Regions from separate parts of the Herbaspirillum seropedicae genome, predicted to be linked through region 2. Evidence: predicted binding sites of a transcription regulator. Region 2 holds the regulator's gene; the other holds the start of a gene.

The links. Region 2 encodes sigma-54, which starts transcription at its own class of promoters, with help from an activator protein. Its sites were predicted from a motif close to TGGCANGNAANCTGCTTT; they were not measured.
Region 1: a site for sigma-54 is predicted at 2,348-2,365, ahead of ACP92_RS13800 (choice-of-anchor E domain-containing protein). Genes of this name have one in related genera too.

What each region holds. Positions count from the first base shown of each region.
Region 1 is NZ_CP011930.1:3,148,424-3,152,697, reverse strand. Features, by position in the region: gene ACP92_RS13810 (RIFT barrel domain-containing protein) at 1-1,367, opposite strand, end outside; gene ACP92_RS13805 (choice-of-anchor E domain-containing protein) at 1,477-2,178, shown strand; gene ACP92_RS13800 (choice-of-anchor E domain-containing protein) at 2,418-3,101, shown strand; gene ACP92_RS13795 (hydrolase 1, exosortase A system-associated) at 3,200-4,057, opposite strand; gene ACP92_RS13790 (hydrolase 2, exosortase A system-associated) at 4,047-4,274, opposite strand, start outside.
Region 2 is NZ_CP011930.1:4,553,149-4,557,422, reverse strand. Features, by position in the region: gene ACP92_RS19825 (SDR family oxidoreductase) at 1-249, shown strand, start outside; gene ACP92_RS19820 (UbiX family flavin prenyltransferase) at 340-942, opposite strand; gene grxD (Grx4 family monothiol glutaredoxin) at 966-1,277, opposite strand; gene hpf (ribosome hibernation-promoting factor, HPF/YfiA family) at 1,609-1,971, opposite strand; gene ACP92_RS19805 (RNA polymerase factor sigma-54) at 2,125-3,615, opposite strand; gene lptB (LPS export ABC transporter ATP-binding protein) at 3,688-4,274, opposite strand, start outside.

The DNA of each region.
Region 1 (4,274 bases), 1.4 Mb from region 2:
TGGTAGTAGTCGCCCGTGAGCAGGTAGGGCAGGTAGTTCATGGCCGGCATGTGGGCTGAATCGGCGATGTTGGGATTGCTGCAGCCCTGGCAGGGCGGGAAGGCTTCGCTCTTGCCGGTGCGTGGATTGCGCGCATCGCCGGGCTGGCCCAGCAGGGTCAGGGCGGGGAAGCGCGCCAGGCTCACCGGACGGTCGCTGCTGCGGTCGCGGTAGTGGATCGACCAACTGCCTGCCAGGTCGCCGGTGCCCAGGCTGGCCTCGCGCGCACGGCGGTCCATGCTGAGCAGCCAGAGCACGTTCCAGCCCGGCAGCAGGCCGATATCGGGGCGGCCCCCGGTGGTGGGCATGGCCGGGTTGGCCACGCCGGCGCCCATGGGTTCGGTCTTGGGACCGGTCCAGGCGCTGGCCAGGTCGCGCAGGGCCTTTTCGGCCACCATGCTGCTGCGGTCATAGTTGGGCAGGGCGCGGCTGGCGATGAGGTAGGCGGTGTCGCTGCGCACGTTGACCTGCGGCGCGGTCCCGCGCCAGAACACCTTGCGCCAGCGCGTGTGGTGATAGTGGGTCAGGCCGCTCTTGTCGTAGACGCTGTGGCCATCCAGGTCGATGTGGACGTCGTAGCTGAAGTTGCCCGGCGCGGCCTCGAAGGCCCAGTCGTTTTCCACCGTCACGTCGATCCGTACGCCGCCCTTGCGACCATAGTCGCGGATGGCGTAGCGCACCTGCAGGTGCGGATGCGGCCGGTTCTGGGCGTCCAGCAGCGGCGCATTGACCAGCCATTCGGTCACCACCGCACCGTCCAGCCATAGCCGGTAAGCCCCCTGCTGCAAGCCCGGGCGCGGGCTGGCGCGGTAGCTGCGGCCATCGATGGTGATGGCCACGCTGGCGTCGAAGGGCTCAGCGAGCAAGGCCTTGAGGCGTTCTGCGGCCAGGCTGGATGCCTTGCCCCTTGCCTTTTCCGCTCCTGGCTCTGCGGACTGCGCCGGCTGGCCCGGCGCAGCCTCCATCTTCAGTTCCAGCGGCTGGCCTTCGCCCAGCACCGGCAACACCGTCGACAGGATGGCGTGACGCACCGAGCCATCGGCATGCCTAGCCTTGATGTCCAGTTGCAGGGGCAGGTCCTGGCCGTCCGCAAGCTTGAGCCTGACGGTGCTGTCACGCTTGAAGTCGCCAGGCTTGAAGACCTGGCCGAAGGTGAGGGCGACCTCCTTTTGCTCGGTCCGGGCGGTATTTTCGATGCGTACCGAGGGCAAGCTGGGGATCGTATCAGCGCTGGCGGCCTGTGCCGGGGGCAGGCCGGGCAAGGTCATCCAGGCCAGTAGCAACAGGGAGCCGCGCAGCTGCCGGAATTCTTGACACAGACCCATCATTTTCCCCTTGAAAATTTCATAAGCCATTGATTTTAATGATATTTAATTGTTGGCATGCCGATTGCTTAGTGTTGTGGCGCCCAACACTTTTTTTATTATTAAATCTATCATGAAAAAGTTTTCTTCCCTGCTGGTTTCTTTTGCTGCCGCAGCCAGCTTCATGGCCGCCGCTCCGGCCCACGCGACCCTGACCACGGTGACATCGGCTTGGCAGCAAGCCGCGTTCGACCTGCCCACCATCGATGCCAGCGCCACCGTCCAGTTCAATGGCTTCAATGCCTCCCTGGGCAAGCTGATCGGCGTGACGGTCAAGTTCATCATGGATGAAACCCTCACCGACACCATCTACAACTTCAACACCCACGCGGTCACCGTGGGCAATCCGCGCCCGGTCTTTGCGACCTCGACCATTACCGCCACCGGTCCCCTGGGCCTTTCCACCGTGAACCAGTTGACCACCACCCCGCAATTCGCTGGCGTGGTCCCGGCTGCGCCCTCGCTGGGCAGCTTCGGCAGCAAGAGCATCAGCAACACCGTGACCGGCATCCAGTCCGGCCCGGTGACCGTGAACGGCACCCCCGCCTCGCTGGCCGCCTATATCGGAGGCCAGAACAGCGTGACCATCAATGTCGATGGCGAAGGCAGCCAGTCCGGCTCCCTGCCGCCCAACGTGATGAATGGCTACTCGGCCAGCGCCAACGGCATGGTCTACCTGCAATACATCTACCAGGTGCCGGAACCCGCCTCCATGGCCCTGTTCGCCTTGGGCCTGCTGGCGCTGACCCAACTGCGTCGCCGCAAGTCTTCCTGAGGATCAGGCCGCCAGCGCCCGCAAGGGGCGCACGGCTCCTGGACAAGGGCGCTGCCGAACCGGTAGCGCCCTTGTCGCTTTTGGGGAGGGGGCGGGAGTGGGTGCCGGTTTTCTTTACACCTGCCTTGGGGCTGCTTGCTAAGTACTTGTTTTTTCTATCATTTTTTTCTGGCCCGGTCCTTGCTATGGTGGGATTGACAACAACTTTCTGTCATCCCGGCACAATCAGAGGAGTGGGTATGAAAAAGCAGATTTTCTCCATCGTCGCCGCCATTCTGGCTTGCGTCGCTATGTCCTTGCATGCACCCGCCCAGGCCGGTGCGATCCTCAATACCAACTGGCAGAGCGCGGCCTTCAATCTGGCCTCCATCGATGACGACACCACCTTGAGCTTCCACGGCTTCAACTTGGGGCTGGGCAGCCTGATCGGCGTGGTCATGAAATTCAGCTTGTCCGAGACCCTGTATGACCGGGTCTTCAATCTGGGCTCCAAGGCCAGCAACATCGGCAATCCCAGCCAGATCTTCGCTACCTCCATCATTACCGTGTCCGGTCCCCTGGGCCTGCAAAGCGTCAACCAGTTGAGCACCACGCCGTTCCGCGGCAAGGTCCCGAGCGGCCTGAGCACCATCGCGACGGCTTCGCTGAGCAATCATCAGGTGGCTCCGGTGCAGCTCAATGGCACCCCGGCCTCGCTGGCCAGCTATATCGGCGCCAACCATCAGGTGACCATCAGCGTGGATGGACTGGGCGTGCAGAGCGGCTCGCTGGCCCGCAACGTGCTGACCGGCTACGACGGCACGGCCAGCGGCGTGGTCTACCTGCGCTACATCTACCAGGTGCCCGAGCCTGCCATCCTGGCCCTGTTCGGCCTGGGCCTGCTGCTGCTGGGCGTGATGAGCTGGCGTCGTCGCCAGGGCTGAAGCCTGGCTTGCCACTTAGTCCACCTAATCCATCTAGTTCATCGCCGTGACGCCGTGCGCCTGACCAGCGCACGGCGTTTTTGCTGGCGCCTGCGGTGTCAGCGTTCCAGCCGTGTCAGCCAGCGCAGGCAAGCTTGCGCGAGCTGTTCCCGCCAGAGGCGGGTGGAAAAGGTGTGGTTGGCCTCGGGCAGGTCGATGCGGGTGGTGCGAGAGGCCAGCAAGAGCGCTTCCCAGCGGCTGCCCGGCGTGGCCAGGTCGGCAAACTCGCGCGCGGTCAGGTCCGCGCCCGACAGGATCAGCAGCACCGGACCGCGAAAGCGCTCATAAGCCTGTTGCAGCCGTATCGGCAGCAGCTCCGGGGTGGCCGCAGGGGGGCTGGCGGCCCGGCGCCACTGGCCGAGCAAAGAGCGCAGCGCTGCCACCGCATTGAATTGCCCGCGCAGGATCTTGTTCCACAGGTCAGGACTGGTCAGGCGCGCGCGGTAATAATGCTTCAGATAGGCCTGGGCCTGGCCGGCCTCCGTACGCGCCCAGGGGTTGACCAGCACCATGGCGCGCACCCGCGCATCGGCGCTGGCATGCAAGAGCGCCGCCGAGGCGCCGTCACACAAGCCCCACAGCACCACGCCGTCCAGTCCGGGCTGGGCCTGGAGCAAGCCGTCCAGAGCGCAGTCGATGTCCGCCGCTACGCCTTCGAAGCCGGCCGCTTCGCCCTGGCTGTCGCCCATCCCACGGAAATCCATGCGCAGCACCGTAAAACCGGCGGCCGCGAAATGGCGCGCCAGCAGGGTGAATTGACGATGGCTGCCGGCGCGATACTGTGCGCCGCCCACCAGCATGAGAATGCCGGGCCGCCGCACGGTGGCCTGCGAGAGTGCGGTCTCGGGCAAGGTCAGGATGCCCATCAGCTGCTGCCCCTGGCACTGGAGCGGACAGACGCGTTCTTCATAGGCCATGGGCATGCTCCAGCGTGGTTCGCACCCAGGCGCAACTGGCCTCGATCAGGGCGGGGCAGGTAGTCACCTCCGGGGTAGACCAGAAGGCCGGCCCCGTCACTGTCTGGGGCGTGAGCGACCAGGCCTGCGCCAGCCGGGCGCTGCCCGGGGCCAGCGGCAGCGCCGCGTCGCGCACCAGCTCCAGCCAGTGCAGCGGCAGTCCCGGCGGCGGCAGCGC
Region 2 (4,274 bases):
ACGTCGCTGGATGGCCGCGCCTACGATATCGCCTGCGGGCAGATCGACATCGGCAATGCCTCCACCGACATGACCACGCTGATGAAGAAGGGCACGCTGCAGGCCGACGGCTCCACCAAGGTCGAGCCGACCATGGATGCCGAACATGTGGCCCGCGCCATCCTCTACATGGACAGCCTGCCGCTGGAGGCCAATGTGCAGTTCATGACGGTGATGGCGACCAAGATGCCCTACATCGGGCGTGGTTGATTCACGATGCCAGGGGCCGCGATAGGCCAAAAGAAAAACGCGCCGCCAGGAGAATCTGCGGCGCGTTTTTTATAGCGTGTGTATGCGGCTTCAATCCGCTCCACCTTTCATGCCCTGCCACTCCGGCGTGAGCTGCATGGAGATCCCGAACATGTCCAGCACGCGCCCCAGCGTATGGTCCACCATCTCTTCCATGGAAGCAGGGCGCTGGTAGAAGCCGGGCAGGGGAGGGAAGATCACGCCGCCCATCTCGGTGACGGCGGTCATGTTGCGCAGGTGCGCCAGGTTGAAGGGAGTTTCGCGCACCATCAGGACCAGGCGGCGGCGTTCCTTGAGCACCACATCGGCTGCGCGGGTGATGAGGTTGTCGGACAGGCCATGCGCCACGGCGGCCAGGGTCTTCATCGAACAGGGCGCCACCACCATGCCGGTGGAAGCGAAGGAACCGCTGGCGATGCAGGCGCCTACATCACGCACGTTGTGCACCACGTCGGCCAGCGCTTCCACATCCTTGCGCCGCATGTCCAGCTCCTGGTGGAGATTGAGCACGCCGGCTTCAGAGACCATCAGATGCGTTTCGATCTGGCCATGCTTGCGCAGGTGTTCCAGCAAACGCACGCCGTAGATGGCGCCGGTCGCGCCGGTGATGGCGACGATCAGGCGCTGGCGCGGCCGGCTGGAAGAAACGCTCACGGGAGCTTCAGGCGCGAAAAAGATCAGCCCTTGATCAGGGTCTGCAGTTCGCCCGAGGCGTACATCTCGCTCATGATGTCGGAGCCGCCGACGAATTCACCCTTGATGTACAACTGGGGAATGGTGGGCCAGTTCGAGTATTCCTTGATGCCCTGGCGCACGTCCGGGCTTTCCAGGACGTTTACGGTGACGATGTTCTCGGCGCCGCTGGCCTTGAGCAGCTGGATGGCCTTGCCGGAAAAGCCGCATTGCGGGAATTGCGCGGTGCCCTTCATGAACAGCACGACAGGGTTTTGGGTCACGGTTTCTTTGATCCAGGATTGGACGTCGCTCATGGCTATGCCTTTAAAAATGGGATTGCCGACATTATAGGGAAAAGCCGCCGCGTGCGTTGGAGTCGGACGGGCGACTTGTCTTGCGGTTGGTGAAATATTGTCTTCGGGAAATGCTTTGTATCAAAATCATTTTCCTGATCCGAAGGGCTGTGGAAAAGATAAGGTCGCCATCGGCGCCTTCAAGTCGAAGCCCACCGCGAAGCCCACCGACGAGGTAAATTATTTATATCCTATGCGGATTTTCTACCGGGCAATGATCGCCGGTGCGGGGACATGAATGAAAAAGGGCGCTTGCGCGCCCTTTGCTCATGAAAGCTTGAAGATCAAGGCATCATGCCGCGCCGGCGACCGCGTCGTCCGGGGCTTCTTCAGGCAGGCGCTTGGCCATGGAGTGATGTTCCTGCAACTTGTCCTTGTGCTTGATGACCTGGCGATCGAGCTTGTCGATCAGGGCATCGATGGCTGCATAGAGGTCGTGCGCAATGCTTTCCGCATGTAGATCCTTCCCCTTGATGTGGACGTTGATTTCCGCTTTTTGGCGCTTTTCCTTTTCTGTGAGTTTATCTACGCTCAGGATCACGCTGACGTCGATCACGTTGTCGAAATGGCGCTTGATACGGGCCAGCTTGCTTTGCACGTATTCCCGGATGGCGGGGGTCAGTTCGAGGTGGTGTCCACTGATGGTCAGATTCATACAAGACTCCTATCGTGAAGTCACTGGAGGTTCGTGCAATTCATCCTTGCTGCAGCTGTACCACGGGCACGGTCTTCGTGTCGGATGGCATGGGCATCAGCGGGATGCTTGCCGGAACACAGCAACGGTACTGCAGAAAAACTGAGGAAAAACTCAGAGGGACTTGCGGAGATTGACTGGCGGAATCTTCAACACTTCGCGGTATTTGGCGACTGTGCGTCGCGCGACCACCATGCCTTGTTCTGCCAGCATATCCGCAATCTTGCTATCGGATAATGGGGTCTGCGGGTTTTCGGCTCCTATCAACTGTTTGATCAGCGCCCGTATCGCGGTGGAGGAAGCTTCGCCTCCGGTTTCAGTTGCGACGTGGCTACCGAAGAAGTACTTCAACTCAAACATGCCATGCGGTGTGAGCATGTATTTCTGAGTTGTCACGCGAGAGATAGTGCTCTCGTGTAGACCCAGTGTATCAGCAATTTCACGTAGCACAAGGGGGCGCATGGCGACTGCCCCATGTGAAAAGAAGTTTCTTTGACGTTCCACAATGGCCTGCGCGACGCGCAAAATTGTATCGAAACGTTGCCGCATGTTCTTGATGAGCCACTTGGCTTCCTGCAACTGCGAGGATAGCGATCCTTCGCCCTTGGCCTGCTTGAGCGCGCTGGCGTACATGGCGTTGACGCGCAGCTTGGGCATGACCTCATGGTTGAGCATGACCTGCCAGCCGTTCTTTGTCTGTTTGACAATCACGTCCGGCACGACATAGTCGGAGGCATCGCGCGCGAATTCCGCGCCGGGGTGCGGACGGCACTGGCGGATCACGGCCTGCGCTTCACGCAGGTCTTCGTCATCGCAATCGAGCGCCTTCTTGATCTTGTTGAAGTCGCGCTGCGCAAACAGCGGCAGGTAATCTTCCACGATCTTCAGCGCCAGCCGGCGCGTGACGAAGGGCACCTTGGGCAGGCGGCGGATCTGCAGGGCCAGGCATTCGCCAGCGCTGCGCGCACCCACGCCCGCCGGGTCCAGGCTTTGCAGCAGCTTCAGCGAAATGGAGAGTTCTTCCAGGTCCACGCCCAACTCTTCGGGCAGGCGCGCGAGGATGTCTTCCAGCGGCTCTTCCAGATAGCCGCTGTCGTCCAGCGCATCGGTGAGCAGTTCCAGCAGGGCGCGGTCGCGCTGCGTGCGCGCCGTCACGCGGATCTGTTCCAGCAGATGTTCGCGCAGGGTGATTTCGTGCGCTTCCAGCTGGGGGCGGGCGTCTTCGTCATCGGGCGACTTGCCGCTGCGGGCCACATCGTCGAAGCTCCAGTCGGAGTCGCCGCTCACGCCCTCGGGGGCGGTGTCCTGGTACTCGAAACTGGATTCGCCATCGGCCGCTGCGGGAGCGGCTTCGCTGCTGGCCTCACTGCCGGTGGTCTCGCTCACGCCGCTCGAGGGGGCCGCCGAGACGGCGCCATCGGCCAGCAGGCGCACCGAATTGTCGAGCGCGTCGTCGAGGCGTTCCAGCAGGGGATTGTCGGTCAGTATCTGCTCCAGCTCCTGGTGCAATTCCAGCGTCGACAGTTGCAGCAGTCTGATCGACTGCTGCAATTGCGGCGTCAATGCGAGATGCTGCGAGGTACGTAACTGGAGCGACTGTTTCATCTTTCTTTCTGGAAGCGGCGTGGCCCGCTGGTTGCAATGCCGGTGTCCTGGTCGTTTGCGCCTGTGCCTGGGTTACATGCGGAAGTGCTCGCCCAGATAAACGCGGCGCACTGATTCGTTGGCGATGATCTCTTCCGGGTTGCCGCTGGCCAGCACGGTGCCCTGGTTGATGATGTAGGCGCGATCGCAGATGCCCAGGGTCTCGCGCACATTGTGGTCGGTGATGAGCACGCCGATGCCGCGTTCCTTGAGGAAGCGCACGATGCGCTGGATCTCGATCACGGCAATCGGGTCGATCCCGGCAAAGGGCTCGTCCAGCAGCACGAAGCGCGGATCGGTGGCCAGTGCGCGGGCGATCTCGACGCGCCGGCGTTCACCGCCCGACAGCGACAGGGCCTGGCTCTCGCGCAGCTTCTCGATCTGCAATTCGTGCAGCAGGTTGTTCAGGCGCCCTTCGATCTCGTCGCGGGAGAGCGGCTTGCCGTCTTCCTGGCGCAGTTCCAGCACGGCGCGGATATTGTCTTCCACGGTCAGCTTGCGAAATACCGACGCTTCCTGCGGCAGGTAGGACAAGCCCAGCGTGGCGCGCTTGTGGATGGCCAGGCGCGAGATGGGCTCTCCGTCCAGATCGATTTCGCCGCCATCGGAAGGCACCAGAC